Linked DNA regions of Polyangium mundeleinium. The protein of the gene in region 2 interacts with the protein of the main gene of each other region in a pairwise test. Links are inferred from orthologs where the notes say so. Each region holds a gene or a part of one and is shown on either strand. Other genes may lie near its edges.

Evidence for each region.
Region 1: the proteins of POL67_RS17070 (region 2) and POL67_RS45875 interact in binary tests that used the Escherichia coli proteins (3 or more experiments, as listed by UniProt). The link is inferred for Polyangium mundeleinium from one-to-one orthologs.

The regions. Positions count from the first base shown.
Region 1 is NZ_JAQNDO010000001.1:11,633,046-11,640,568, reverse strand. The notes cover bases 658-3,800. They hold POL67_RS45875 (penicillin-binding protein 1A), read right to left. Parts: upstream 3,492-3,800; coding sequence 858-3,491; downstream 658-857. Other genes in these bases: POL67_RS45870 (serine/threonine-protein kinase), read right to left, coding at 3,534-3,800; POL67_RS45880 (L-threonylcarbamoyladenylate synthase), read left to right, coding at 658-836. Also shown: atpG (ATP synthase F1 subunit gamma), read left to right, coding at 1-140; more of POL67_RS45880, read left to right, coding at 225-657; more of POL67_RS45870, read right to left, coding at 3,801-4,901; peptidoglycan editing factor PgeF, read left to right, coding at 5,098-5,871; POL67_RS45860 (zinc-dependent alcohol dehydrogenase family protein), read right to left, coding at 5,872-6,861; POL67_RS45855 (protein kinase domain-containing protein), read right to left, coding at 6,868-7,523. UniProt on the Escherichia coli protein: Cell wall formation. Synthesis of cross-linked peptidoglycan from the lipid intermediates.
Region 2 is NZ_JAQNDO010000001.1:4,254,075-4,261,360, reverse strand. Bases 1,631-4,536 are described here. They hold POL67_RS17070 (penicillin-binding transpeptidase domain-containing protein), read right to left. Parts: upstream 4,049-4,536; coding sequence 2,213-4,048; downstream 1,631-2,212. Other genes in these bases: POL67_RS17065 (NHL repeat-containing protein), read right to left, coding at 4,274-4,536; POL67_RS17075 (FtsW/RodA/SpoVE family cell cycle protein), read right to left, coding at 1,631-2,216. Also shown: POL67_RS17080 (glutathione S-transferase family protein), read left to right, coding at 380-1,003; more of POL67_RS17075, read right to left, coding at 1,140-1,630; more of POL67_RS17065, read right to left, coding at 4,537-5,884; POL67_RS17060 (FG-GAP repeat protein), read left to right, coding at 5,937-7,286. UniProt on the Escherichia coli protein: Catalyzes cross-linking of the peptidoglycan cell wall. Responsible for the determination of the rod shape of the cell. Is probably required for lateral peptidoglycan synthesis and maintenance of the correct diameter during lateral and centripetal growth.

The DNA.
Region 1 (7,523 bases), 7.4 Mb from region 2 along the record:
TCACGGCGATGGATGCGGCCACGAAGAACGCGAAGGAAATGGTCGAGCGCCTGACGCTTCAGTACAACCGAGCGCGTCAGGCCGCGATCACCAAGGAGCTCATGGAGATCATCGGTGGCAGCGAGGCGCTGAAGGACTAGGTCCTCGTCACGCCCGGGGGCGCGTTGCTCGGACGAGCCGAGTCGCGCCCCACTGCCACACGCCTCCCTTTCCGAGCCGCACCTGTGGGCATCCTCCTCCCCATCAACCCTGAGCACCCCGAGCCTCGCAAGATCCGGCGCGCCGTCGAGATCCTGGAGAAAGGCGGCGTCATCGGCTACCCGACGGACACTGTCTACGGGCTCGGCTGCGACCTCTTCAACAAGCAGGCGATCGAGACGCTCTACCAGATCAAGGGGATGCAGCGAGACAAGAACCTCGCCTTCATTTGCCCTGATCTCGGGGACATCGCGCGGTACGCGATCGTCGAAAACGCCGCCTACCGCGTGCTCAAGCGCTTCCTGCCCGGTCCGTATTGCTTTGTGCTCCAAGCGACGCGCGAAGTGCCGAAGATCGTGCAGATGAACAAGAAGACCGTGGGTATCCGCGTCCCTTCGCACCCCGTCACGCTCGCGATCGTGCGTGAGCTCGGGCGTCCGATCATCAGCACGACGGCTGCACCGCCAGGCGAAGATCCCATGGTGGATCCCTGGGAGATCAAGGAGCGCTTCCCCGCCCTCGAGCTCATCCTCGACGCCGGCGCCGGCGGCAACTTGCCCACGACCGTCATCGACCTCAGCGAAGGCGACGTGCGCATCCTGCGCGAGGGCGCAGGGCCCATCGACGAGCTCGTTTGAGCTCGAACGAACGCCGGCGCCTCAAGGCTCCTTGGCGTGATCCGCTTCGCCCTCGCCGGGCGGCCCCTCGTGCTTCAGCGTTGGCACCGGGATGACCGGGAGCGGCTCCTCCGCACCCGCCTCCGCGCCCTCGTCCGCGGCGTCTGCCTCGCCCGTCTCCGCGTCTGCTTCGCCGTCCGGCGCAGCGTCGACGCCCGCGTCGGGTGCGGTGTCCCTCAAGAACACCTCGTCGACCGCGTTCTCCTGCCCCTCGTACGCGAGCAGGCCCGTCTCCGGATCGATCCGCTTGTGCTCGAGGCCCGCGGGCTCCGTCGGCGCACGCTTCGGTTTGCCCGCGTGCGCCTCGCGCATGAAGTCCACGAACGCGGGCAGCGACGCGACCGCGCCCGTCTCGCCTGCGCCGAGCGGCGCTGCGTCGTCGAAGCCCGTCCACACCGCGCACGCGATGTCCATCGAGTAGCCGACGAACCACGCATCCTTCGACTGGTTGCTCGTCCCGGTCTTGCCTGCGATCCACCGATCGAGCGCCTTCGCGCGTGTCGCCGTGCCTCGCTCCACCACGGTCCGCAGCAGGCTGTTCACCAGGAACGCCTCTTCCTCCGTGAGCATGCGCTTCGGCTCTGGCTCCGACCCGAGCGGGATGTCGACCCCGTTCGGCCCAGTGATCCGCGTGATGAGCCGCGGCTTCTTGTACTCGCCGCCTGCTGCGAACGCCGCGTACGCCGCGGCCATCTCGCGCGGCGTCACCTCATAGGCGCCGAGCGCAAGCGACAGATCCGCGCCGAGCTTCGACTCGATCCCGAGGTCTTGCGCGAACGCCATCACGTGCGCCGCACCGAGCTCCTGGATCGACCACACGGCCGCGACGTTGACGCTGTGCGCGAGCGCCTCACGCAAACGCGCCGGCGTCTTCCCTTCGCTCTCGTCGTAGTTGTTCGGCTGGTAGCCTTTCAGCGCCGCGGGATTCGTCTCCAGCAACGTGGCCGGCGTGAACTTGCGCGTGTGGATCCCGTACGCGTAGACGAACGGCTTGAACGTCGAGCCCGGCTGCCTCTTCGAGAGCGACCGATCGAGCCCGCCGCGCACGCCCTCGTAACCTCCGATGAGCGCCACGACCTCGCGCGACGCGACGTCGATCGCCACGAGCGCCGACTGCGGCCCGAGCTCCAGCCGTAGCCCCGCCGGCTGCGCCTTCTCCTTCGGCGTCGGCTCCGGCGTCGGCTCCTCCGTCCCTGGCTCGAGCGCGCCCTGGCGCGGATCTGCGGCCGACGCGGCGGCCTCCTTGGGGTCCACGAGGCTCACGCGCACCACCTTGCCGACCTTCGCGAACTGGCTCGGCAAGAGATCCTTCGGGTTGTACCGGCTCTTGCCGCGCAGATCGACTGCACCCGCGAGCGCGCCGATGCGTACGAACAAAAGCCCCTTCGTATCGTCGTGCCCCGTCACGACACCCGCGTACACGCGATGACCACTCGGCTTCGGCGCGCCCTCGAACGCGGGTGGCTCGCGTTTCCCTGGCGCGAGCGGCGCGACCATGTTGTGCCGCTTCAAGTACCCATCGAGGTTCGCGCGCACCGCGCCGCGCGCCTTCGACTGCATCGTCGGATCGATCGTCGTCGTGATCGTGTAGCCGCCGCGATCCGCATCCGGACCGACGAGCGCGCGCAGCGTGCGTTTCGCCTCCTCGACGACCTCGGGCGCGAGCTCGCGCATCTCCTCCTGCGCGGGCGCGAGGTTCACCTCCTCCGCCCGCGCGCGCTCCACCTCGTCCGCCGTCGCGAAGCCCTTCGCGAGCATCTGCCCGAGCACGTACTCGCGCCGCTTCTTCGCGCGCTCCAGGCTCACGCGCGGCGAGTAGATGCTCGGCCCCTTCACGATCCCCGCGAGCAGCGCGGCCTGCGCGAGCGTCGCGTCGCGGATCGACTTGCCGAAGTAGTAACGGCAGGCCTCCTCGATCCCGTAGCGCCCGTGCCCGAAGTAGATGTGGTTCAGGTAGAGCCCGAGGATCTCGTTCTTCGTCAGCTCCTGCTCGATGCGACGCGCGAGGATGACCTCCTTCATCTTCCGGTCGAACGTGCGCTCCGACGTGAGCAGCACGTTCTTCACGACCTGCTGCGTGATCGTGCTCGCGCCCTGCCGCGCGCTCGCGCCGCGCAGGTTCTTGTAGAGCGCGCGCAGCATCCCCGGATAGTCGAGGCCCTTGTGCTCGTAGAACGACGCGTCCTCTGCGGCGAGCACCGCGTAGCGCACGCGATCCGGCATCGCCTCGACGTCGACGATCGTGCGCCGCTCGACGAAGAGCTCACCGAGCACCATCTGACCGTCCCGCGCCATCACGCGCGTCACCTGCGGCGGGCGGTAGCTCTTCAACTCCTCCGTCGACGGCAGGTCCGCCTCGTAGTGCCGGATCGTCAGCGCCACGCCGAGCATCGCCGCCGCCGCGAGCAGCACGATCGTGATGCCCGCGCGTCGCACCCAGGTCTGGATCGCGCGCTTGCGTCTCCGCGCGGCGCGACGCTTCTCGCGCTCGTCGTCGCTCGTGGTCTTCGCCTCGTTCGGCGTGGAGGGCGCGCTCTTCACCTCGTTCGGCGTGGAGGGCGTGCTCTTCCGAGCGTCGCTACCGTTCTGCTCTTCGGAGGGGCGATCGGCCGGCATGATGGGTGTCTCGGAAACGCCGAGCGCGCTTCAGATCGTCCGCTAGCGGAGCAGCTTGAGGACGATGACCGCGAGGAGCACGCCGACGATCAAGAAGCCCACAGCCACGCCGACGAGCGTGAGCGTCGACGGGCTGCCCTTCACGACGACGGGCGCCGGCGCCGGCGCTGGCCTCGACACGGGGGGCGCGATGCGCAGCGACGACGGGCCCTCGTTGGTCCCCGACTTCGTCGCCGGTCGCATCGCGTGGGGGGATGGCATCGGCCTTGGCGACGAGAGCGGGTTGCCCGTGCTCGTCATCGGATTCGCGCCGTTCGGCTTGCGGTTCGAGGGCGCGCCATCCATCGCGGTCGGCGCGGACGCTCCTCCACCCTGTCGCGACGACGAGGGCGTGGGCGCGGGCGCGGGTGGGGGCTGCCGCTGCGACTCCGGCTTCTGCTCCGGCACGTGCGCGAGCTCGGCGTGCGAGCGCGACGCCTTCTCGAGCACCTCCACGCTGCTCGCGGGGAAGAGCCCGGAGAACCCCTTGCCTCCGCCCGGCGCGTACGGCTTCAGCGCGTCGGCGAAGTCCGCGGCCGTCGTGTATCGATCCTCCGGCCGCTTCTCGAGCGCCTTCGCGATCACCGCGCCGAGCCCTTGCGGGAAGGTCTTTCCCGGCACGCGCGTCTCCAGCGCGAGCGGCGGCTTCGTCACGTGGTGCTGGATGAACTCCATCGGCGTGCGCGCGTCGAACGGCAGCTTGCCGGTGAGCATCTCGTAGAGGATCACCGCGAGCGAGTAGATGTCGCTGCGCGCGTCGAGCGGTTTGCCCTGGGCTTGCTCGGGCGACATGAACTCCGGCGTCCCGAAGACCATGCCCTCCTGCGTGAGCATCACGGAGCCTGGACGCAGCTCGCGCTCGGTGACCTTCGCGAGGCCGAAGTCGAGCACCTTCGGGAAGTCGCGCAGACCTCCGTTGGTGGACAAAAAGATGTTCTCGGGCTTCAGGTCGCGATGGACGATCCCTTGCGAGTGCGCCTCTTGCAGCGCGCCGCAGACCTGGATGAGCACCGGGATCGCGCGGTCGAGGCCCATCGGCCCCTCTTTGCGGACGATCTGGTTGAGGTTTTTCCCCTCCAGGTACTCCATCACGATGTAGAGCGAGCCGTCTTCGAGCTCGCCGTAGAGCAACACCTTCACCGTGTTCGGGTGCGTCAGGTGGCTCATCGCGCGCGCCTCGCGGCGGAACCTCGAGACGAGGTCTTTGCGGTTCGCGAGCTTCGGATGGAGGATCTTCACGGCCACCATCCGGTTCATCGCCGGTTGCGCGGCCTTGTAGACGGATCCCATCCCGCCCGAGCCGATCTTCTGCAGGATCTGGAACTGACCGCCCAGAATGTCTCGGCCGATGTTCGGGTCTTGCGGGCGCATCGGAGCTTCAGCCGGAAAATATCACCTCGCCGGCCTCGCTCGTCCATGACAGCCTCACGTCCGGCGAGGAAGATCCGTGAAAAGCCCGAATGGAGAGCAGGCGTCCCAACGCCCCACGCCAACCCGGGATTCCGGTAACCCCCCAGTCGAAGCCCTCGGCAGCCCCCTCCACGCCCCCCCCGCCGGGCCCCCCCTGGTGGGCGCGCCGAGCCCTGTTTTCTCGGCACTTCTCGACGCCGAGGGCTTCCGCCACGCGTTCTTCACGCGCTCCGGCGGGGTCAGCCTTCCCCCGTGGGACTCCCTCAACGTGGCCGCCGCCGCCACCGGGGACGACCCAGCCGCCGTGCAGGAGAACATTCGTCGTTGCGCCGCGGCCCTGGGTGTGCCCCTGCCGCGCCTCTACATCCTCAGCCAGGTTCACGGGACCGACGCGCACATCCTCGATGGCACCGAAGACCGCGATGAAGTCGTGAAGCGCCACGGCGACATCACCGCCTCGCGCACGCCCGGCGTCGCGTGCGGCGTGCGTTCGGCCGACTGCGTGCCCGTCTTGCTCGCGGATCGAAGAAGCGGCGCCGTCGTCGCCGTGCACAGCGGCTGGCGCGGCACCGTGGCGAACGCAGCCGCTGCAGGCGTCGCCGTTCTTCGCGCGCTCGCGCCTTCGCCGAGCATCGTCGCGGCGATCGGCCCGCACATCGAGCCCTGCTGCTTCGAGGTCGGCGACGACGTCGCGGCCTCGCTCCTCGGCGCGTCGAACGCAGGCGACGACGTCGTCGATCGCAGCCGCGCGCGCGCACACGTCGACCTTCGCCGCATCGTCCGCGCGCAGCTCACGACCGCGGGCGTCGAGCCTGCGCGGCTCGACGACGTCCGCGGCTGCACCGTGTGCGACCACGAGCGCTGGTTCTCGTATCGGCGCGACGCTGCGAAGAGCGGACGGCTCCTCTCCGCGATCGTCGCGCGCGCCTGATCAGCCGCCCTGCGGGACGAGGACGATTTTGCCGCCGCGGCCTTCGCGCTCGGCGTGCGTCACGGCTTCCTTGATCCGATCGAGCGTGTACGTCGCCTCCACCGGCACGGCGACGGCGTTACTCGCGACGAGGCCCGCGAGCCGCTTCCAGAGCTCGCGCAGGTCCTCCTTCGGGATCGTCGCGAGGTGCGAGGCGAGCCAGAAGCCACGCAGGTGGATGTCACGGAACACGAGATCGTTCGTCGCGATGTGCCCCGGCTGCCCGCTCAGCATCCCGTAGCTCACGACCGTGCCGCCACGACCGAGACAACCCGCGATGCGTGTCGTCGCGCCGCCCGCGACCGCGTCGAGCCCGAGCTTGATTGACGCGCCGCGCGTCGCTGCCGTGATGCGCTTGCCGAGCTCTGCCCCGTCGACGAGCACCACGTTCGCGCCGAGCTCGCGCAGCGCATTCACCTGCGACGCGCGCCGCACCACGTTCACCGTCTTGATGCCGCGCTCCTTCGCGAGCGTGACGATCCATCGACCGATCGCGGAACTCGCCGCGTTCTGCACGAGGAAGTCGTCGGGCCCGAGGTTCACGAGCGCCGTCAGCAGGAAATGCGCGGCGAGCGGGTTCAACGTCGCCATCGCGAGCTGCGCGGCCGGCACGCCTTCCGGCGCGGGGATCACGTCCTCGGCCAGGACCTTCACCCGTTCGCGCCACGCGCCCGCGCCGATCGGCAAGAGCACGCGCATGCCTCGCTCGATCCCGCGCACGCCTGGGCCCACGTCGATCACGCGGCCCACGCCTTCTTTCCCGGGCACGGTGGGCAGCCGCGGCAGCGCGCCGTAGATGCCTGACAGGATCAAGAGGTCCGACGGGTTGATCGGCGTTGCCTCGACCGAGACCGTGATCTCGCCCTCGCGCGGCGGCTCCGGCTCGGGCACCTCGAGGAAACGGACCACCTCGGCCGGGGGCCCGAACGCATCGACTCGAATTGCCTTCATGTCTCGCTAAAAGGGACGCTTCTTCAGGTCCTTGACGTTGCCGAGCGGGCTGTCCTCGGGTTTGTCCTTCATGAGCCCGCGTAGCACTTCCTTCACGTCTCTTTGAGGCGGCCGATGGTCGTCCGAGGGCGCCTTCTTGTCACCGCTCCCCGCTTGCGAGGGCTGGTTGCCGCTCGCGTTCGGATCGCGGCTCCCCTTTGCGTCGCCGAGCTGCGAGGCCGCCATCGAGCGCTGCAGGAGCACCTGCGCGATCTTGCGGTGGTAGGCCTGGCGCGTGTTGTGGAGCAGCGACTCGTACGCCGTGTCCTGCACGAGCACGTACTTGAACGTGTACGTCGCGCGCGGGATGCGGCCGCGCTGGTAGAGCACGTCCGCTTCGACGAGCCGATCGAGCTCGCGTTGGAGCGTCGCCGGATCGATCGGCGAGACGGCCTCGATGAGGTCGTAGGTGAACTCGCGGCCGAGGATCGCGCCGAGTTGCGCGACGCGTTTGGCCGAGCCGAGCCGGTCGAGGCGCGCCATGAGCGAGTCGCGCAGCGTCGCGGGGATCGCGAACGCGGGCAGCGGGCCCGTGAGCTCGAAACGACCGCCGCGCTCTTCAAGCAGCCCCGATTCGAGCAGCATCTTCGTCACTTCCTCGACGAAGAGTGGCACGCCGTCCG
Region 2 (7,286 bases):
GATGAATGGGATACCCGTCCTGCGGTGGCGGGAGCGGGAGCGGCGGCGGGCGCATACGCTCGTGCTGGATGGGGTGTACGTGCGGCAGGCGAGTATGGATGGAGAATGCTTGTCGTTTCTGCGGCTGCCAGCAACGTCCGGTACGAGCTCCAAAAAGTGTGGCGTGACGGGACGAGGTGCGTCGTGCTGGATCCCTACGACTTTCTCGCTCGGGCATGCGCGATGGCGCCGCCGCCGCGTTTTCATGGGGTGCGGTTTCACGCCCGCGCGGGGCTCTCGGCGCGTGGACCGCCGATGCGTAAATTTGCTCTATGCGCTTGTGTCCTGCGATCGGGGTCGGTACACCGAGCGCCAGTTCCCTCGACGACAGGAGTCTCCGATGACGATCACGCTCTATCACCACCCCTTCTCCCGCGCGGCCGGCACTGTCTGGGCGCTCGAAGAGGTCGGGGTTGCATACGAGATCCACCAGGTCGACATGCCGAAGGGTGGACACAAGACCCCTGCGATCCTCGCGCTGAACCCGATGGGCAAGCTCCCCATCCTCGAGGACGGTGACACGGTCGTCACCGAGGCGGCGGCGATCGCCCTCTACCTCGCGGATCGCTACGCATACGGGACGCTCGCGCCGAAGGTCGACACCGGAGAACGGGGCACGTACCTGCGATGGGCGGCGTTCGCCCCCGCGGTCATCGAGCCCGGCGCCATGGCCAAGGCGGGTGGTTGGGAAGCCAAGCCCGGATCGGCCGGCTGGGGCACCTACGAGGCCATGCTCGACTCGATGGAGTCGGCGATCGCCAACCGCACATTCATCCTCGGCGAAACGTTCTCCATGGCGGACGTGATCTTCGGCGGCACGATCCGCTACATGCTGCGCTTCGACATGCTCGAGAAGCGCCCCTCCTTCGTCGCCTACGCCGAGCGCCTCGCCCAGCGGCCCGCCCTCCAGCGAGCTGAAGCGCGCAACGCCGCGATCATGAAGGAGCTCGGCCTCGCGGGTTGACCCCGTTCCTGGCTCTCGCTCAGCGCGTTTCATCGATGCGAGCGCCATGACTGTGGCGCCCTGGCGCGACGTTTGCTGACTGGCCCCGACGTCTCGTTTCCTCCGGGCTGATCCTGCGTGATCTACCTCCACTCCATCAGAGGGTGTTCCGCCGGGCCACGCTCGCGAGCAGCCCGACGCCCACGAGGCACGTGAACGCGCTCGAGCCGCCGTACGAGATCAGCGGCAGCGTGACGCCCACCACGGGGAGCAGGCCCATCACCATGCCGGCGTTGATCACCGCCTGCCAGAACACGATCGCCGCGACGCCCACAGCGACGCGGGCCTCGAAGCGGTCGCGCGCGCCCGCGGCGATCCGCAGCGCGGCGAGCCCCAGCGCGAGGTAGAGCGCGAGCACCAGCGCCGTGCCGGCGAAGCCGTGCTCGTACGCCCAGACCGCGAAGGCGAAGTCGCCGTGGGCCTCGGGCAGCGGGTAGGGCTCGCTCCCCGCGAAGCTGCTGGCGCCGAGGAGGCGGCCGGCGCCGACGAGCCGCAACGCGTGGTCGCTGTGGTAGCCGGTGGTCAGCGGATCGGCGCCGTGAACGAACGCAGCGAGGCGCGCGCGCTGGTAGTCGTGCAGGGTGAGCCACACGGTCGCGAGGCTGCCGATCGCGCCGATGGCCAGGGTGACCCAAGCGCCGCGCGAAAAGCGCTCGAGCGCCAGAGCCGACGCGGCGATCAGCGCGAGCACCCCCGCGGTCCCGAGATCCGGCTGGAGCAGTACGGGGATCAACGTGCAGGCGAGGAGCCCCGCCGGGAGCGCGAGATCGCGGAGCCGTCGCGGGCCTTCGGCGGGACGAGAAAAGCAGCTCGCGAGCGCGAGCACGAGGCCGAGCTTGAGGGGCTCGGACGGCTGCACGTGGAGGCGCCCGAGGTGCAGCCAGCGGTGCGTGTCGTGGACCCCCGACGCGGCGAACGTGGCGAGGGTGGCGAGGATCAGCGCGCCGTGAATCAGCAGCGCTCGGCGGTCCTTTAGCCGGCGGAGATCCGCGCGCGCAACGAGGAGCGCCGCGGCCGAACCGACGATGAGCCACGCGAGCTGCCGGGGCCAGAGCGCGCTCCTTCCCGGGAGGGCGAGCCCCGCCGCGTGCACGGTCGCGAGGCCGACGGCGGCGAGCGCGGCGGCGGCGGCGACGACGACGACGATGGGACGGTTTCGCAAGACGCGCGTCATCGGGAGCCTCTTTCCTTGCCGGCGAAGTAGGCGCGGAGCGCGTCGTCCGCGATGGCGGTCGCGGCGCGGTGCGACGAGAAGAACCGGCCCTGGACGAGGACGACGATGGCCACCTCGGGGACGTCCGCAGGCGCGAAGCCCGCGAACCAGCCGTTCGTGCCCGGAATGCGGATGGGGCGCGCGGGCGGCTCGTCGTCCCGTGGACCGTCCTCCGCTTCGATGTCGGTCATGGGCACCAGGAAGAACTCGCGCGAGTCGGACGCGCCTCTCGTGCCGGCCACGCTGGCTTGCAACCCGCTGAGCTCGCTCGCACGGGCGCGCAGCGCGACGCGGATCCGCGCGAGATCCGCGGCTGGAACGTCCACCTGCCGCGCGGGCGCTGGCACGTCGCTCACGACGATCTGCGGCGTGCGCACGGTGCCGCCATTGGCGAGCGCTGCATAGGCCACCGCGAGCTGGATGGGCGTGACCCACACGTTGTCCTGCCCGATGGCGGCGACGAGGCCGTGACCCGCGTGAAAGGGGCCCGGCTCGAAGCGTTTGTACCAGGCGCGGGTCGGTACGAGCCCCGCGAGCTCTCGGCCGATCTCGATGCCGGTGGGCACGCCAAACCCGAACGGCCTGGCCTCGCTGACGATGGCGTCGAGCCCGAGCCGCGCGGCCTGATCGTAGAACCACACCCAGCAGTTCTCGGCGAGGGCGTGATCCAGATCGAGCCGACCGTGGGCGTGCGTGCAGCGGAACAACCGGGACTCGAACGGGTAAACGCCCTTGCACTCGACCGGATGCTCTGTCGCGGCGCGATCGGACGCGAGCGCCGCCAGCGCCGTGAAGGGCATGATGGTCGAGCCCGGCTTCGCCGTCTCCAGAAGCGCGCGGTCGAGCTCGGAGCCCGCCGCGGGGACGGCCACGCCGCGATCGAGCAGGTTGGGATCAAACGCGGGTCGTGATGTCATCGCGAGCACGCGGCCGGTGTGCACGTCGATCAGCACCGCGGCGCCTTTGCGCTGGTCGTGGCGGTCGAAGGCCTCGTCCAGCGCGCGCTCGAGATCCATGTCGAGGGTCAGCGTCACGTCGTGTCCGGCGATGGGCGCCGTGCCCTCGCGCCCCGCGGGCACGACGACCCGGTGCGTCGCGGCCACGAAGGCGTGGCCAGGCGTGCCGCGCAGCGCTCGATCCTGCGCGCGCTCGACGCCGGTGCGGCCGACGCGATCGCCCGGCCGTTTGCCTGGATCGTTCGCGAGATCGGCCGGCGAGACCTCGTTCATGTACCCGATCGCGTGCGCGCCGAGGGAGCCGAACGGGTAGCGCCGCCCCGCTCGTTCGACGAGCTTGATCCAGGAGAGCGCGCGGTCGTCGCGGATCGCCTGAAGTCGCTCGGGATGGACGTCGCGGCGCACGAGGAGCAACTGACCGCGCTTCGCTGCGGGCACAGCGTCGAGCTTCTGGCGGAGGCGGCTGCGCTCGTCATCGCTGAGGCCGAGCGCGGCAGCGAGGCGGGGCACCTTCTCCTCCGGTCGGGCGAGCATCCGATCGGGGACGACGTAGGCGTCGACGGCGACGCGATCCTCGGCGACGACGCGGCCGCGCGCGTCGCGGATCACCCCGCGGCTCGGCGCGAGGCGCACTCGTTTCACGCTGGCAGCTTCGAGGCGGGCCGCGTGCTCTGCGCCGTGCACGATCTGCAGGTGGACGCCGCGCGCCGCGAGGCCGAGGAGCGCCGCGCCGACGAACCACGACATGCCTCGCACGCGGCGTCCGAGGTGGGTGCGCGCGTCGAGGGCGCTCGTCGCCTCGTGGACATCGGGGATCGGGGCGGTGTCGTCGGGCATCACGGTCCTCCGTACATCGAGGGGTCATCACGCGTCGTGAGAGCAAAGAGGAACGCGGCGAGGGCCCGCCGGTCTTCCCCTTCGTAGCGGGCGAGCGACGCGTCAATTCCGCGAATCGGACGGTGTCCGACACGTGGACGACGGGAGCGGCTTTCAGAGGACGTATGCAGGGGATTCCGCTCGGGGACGGGCCCCCGCGCGAAAACGTCCGGGAGCGCGGGCCCTTCACGGGTCGAGCTTCACGACGAACACGTCCGCCCCAGCGTGGGTGGCTTTGAGGTCGCCGGAGCCGAAATCGAGATCTCCGTAGACCGTCCCTGCCATGTAGACGTGCCCCGACGGGGCCACGACGAGCCCATTCGGGGAAAGGAAGAGGGCATTGCCTCCGCCGAACCGCCGGCTCCACAAGGGTTCACCGTCGGGCGAGAACTTGGCGACGAAGATGTCCAACGAGAGCGGCGAGGAGGCCTGGAGCACGCCCGCGCCGAAATCCACAGTCCCTCCGAAGCTCCCTCCGAGGATCACGCTCCCGCTCGGGTCCGTGGTGATGGCGTTGGCGGACTGGTATTGACCATTCCCGAAAAACTTGCCCCAAAGGTACTTCCCGTTCGGATCGAGCTTGACCAAAAATGCGTCACCTGCCCCCTCGGAGGCCTTGGACGTGACCGGTCCGCCGCCGAAATCCCAGGTCTCGCTGAACACGCCCGCCAGATAGACGTTGCCCGCGGCGTCCGGCTCGATCGTGAGATAGGAAGAATAGGAAGAGGAGATGATGCCGCTCCCGCCGAAGCGCTTGCTCCAGAGGTGCTCGCCGGAGGGGCCGAGCTTCACCACGAAATAGTCTTTTTGTCCCACGCTCGTCAGCGTCTCGCCCCCGAAGTTCGCCGAATCGTACATGTACCCCGAGAGGAAGATGTTTCCTTGTGGGTCGAATCGGGTGGAGTTCACCTCCACCGGCGGCAGGGTCTTGCTGAAGATGTGGTTCCCCGCCGCGTCGAAGCGCCCGAGGAACGTGACGCCGTCGGCATCCACCAGAGGTCCGCCGCCGAGGTCCAGGGAGTTCGCGCTCGTTCCGCCCCCGAGGAGCAGATCCCCCGCCGCGTTCGACCCTATCGCGTCGATGAACAGCGAAGCGGTGGAGGCGCTGATCTGCTTCCGGAACACGATATCGCCGGCAGGATCGAGCGAAAAGAGGAGCGCGTCCTGGTCGCTGACCGAGGTGAACGTCTCCCCGGCGAGCGTGACGGGGCCTGAAAAACGCCCGACGCCCGAGGTCCGACCTGCCCCATGGGTGACGAAGAAATCCCAGCCGTCTCCTCCATGGAGGACCTCCGCGCCGAGGGGATCGCCCTCCGCGCCGAGCTCGAGCACGCAGGCCCCCTGCCCGAGGGCCGATTCGACGACGCCCACGGGGCCGCCGACGTCGAGGGCGCCGACAAGGTCGATGCCGAGGACGATCCCGCCGGCGTCCGTGGCCGCCGCGCTTCGCACGAATTCGTCCTCGGGGCTCGCGAAGCGCTTCGCCCACGAGGTCTCTCCGGTGCAGACGGCCGATGTGCCGTCACAATTTTCGTCCCCCGGGATGGAGCACGCCTCGAAGGCCGGCAGGATCTCCCCCGTGCACGGGCCGAAGCCGCTCCCGTCGCCTGCGCACGTTCGGAGGCCCGCGCGGCATGCGCCCACGCCCTCGGTGCCTTCCGGGCCGGTATAACAAAGCTCCTGCGCGTGCGGCTCGCAGACGTCGGCCAGCTCGACATGCGAGCCGCAACCGGGCATCGCGGAGGCGAGCATTGCGAGGAAGAACAGACGGAGCACGCCCGGCACGCGGTTCACCATGACCGCAGGGTAGCCCTGGCCGCGCGCAAAGAAAATCACGTAGGATGGGCGAATGTGGAAACGAATCGGGGGTAGGGTCGTCGGTTGGGGGGCCTCGGTGATGGTCATGGTTTGCGCCGCGGCCGGTTGTGGCGAGGGGCGGAACGTCGCATTCGAGAACGAGCCCGAGGTCGCCTTCGCCGTCCAGCCGCTGCTCACGGCCGTCGAGCAGGCGAAGCTCATCCCGAGCAAGCCCCACTGGAACGGGCAGTTTGGTATCTCCACGGCGATCGACGGGGACACGGCGGCCGTGGGCATGCGTCGGTCCGCCAGTTCGGATGGCAAAGCCGGGGCCGTCTATCTGTTCGAGCGGAGCGGCGCCACCTGGGGCGAGGTGGCCGAACTCAAAGCGCCTGGCACGGTCTTCTCCGACGAATTCGGGGATGCGGTGGCCCTCGAGGGGGATCGGCTCGCCGTGGGCACCCCCTACATCGACGCCGATCTCCCGGGCGCCGTCTTCTCCTACACGCGGCAGGGGGGCGCATGGACCTTGGAGGGGAAAGTCGTGGCTGCGGACGGGCTCGGGTCCCGCGAGTTCGGGTGGAACGTCGTGCTCTCGGGGGATCGGCTCGCCGTCATGGATCCGCGCAGCGGCGACGTCGGCGCGGTCTACGTCTTCGTCTTTCAGGGGGGCACCTGGACGCAGGAGGCCCGGCTCGTCCCGAGCGGGCTCGGCAGCGAGGAGAAGGTGTCTGCCATCGGGTTGTCGGGAGATACGCTCGTCGTCTCGCACGGGTTCGGGGCGCGCGCCTTCACGCGTGCAGGGAGCACGTGGAGCGAGGATGCGGAGATCCCGACGGACATCCACCTCCGGGCGGTGGCGCTGGAAGGGGACACCCTGGCGCTCGGAGGTCAAGACGGGTGCCGGATCTTCTCGCGGGTCGGCGGCGGCTGGATCCAGGTGGCTGAGCCCTGGCCTCCCACGCAGCTCGGATGGGACAATTTCGGCGCGGCGCTGGCGCTCGAGGGCGACCGGCTCCTCGTGGGATCGAGCATCAGCATGCTCTACACGGGGTTTTTCATGTTCCGTGCCCATACCTTCCGCCGCTCGGCGGGAGCGTGGGAGCTCGAATCCGTGGTCCTCCCGAAGGAGCAGCCCAAGGATTGGCAAGGGGCGTTCGGCGCCTCCGTTTCGCTGTCGGGCGACACGCTGCTCATCGGCGCGCCGGATGAAACGACCCCCGAAATCGAGGGCGCGGCTTATATCCTCGCGCTTGCGCCGGGGCTCGAGAATGGCACCCCCTGCGACCAACACGCGGTTTGCGCCAGTGGCTTCTGCACGGATGGCGTCTGCTGCGACACGTTGTGCGAGGGCACGTGTGTGGCGTGCGTCGGGGCCTCGAAGGGCGACGGCATCGACGGC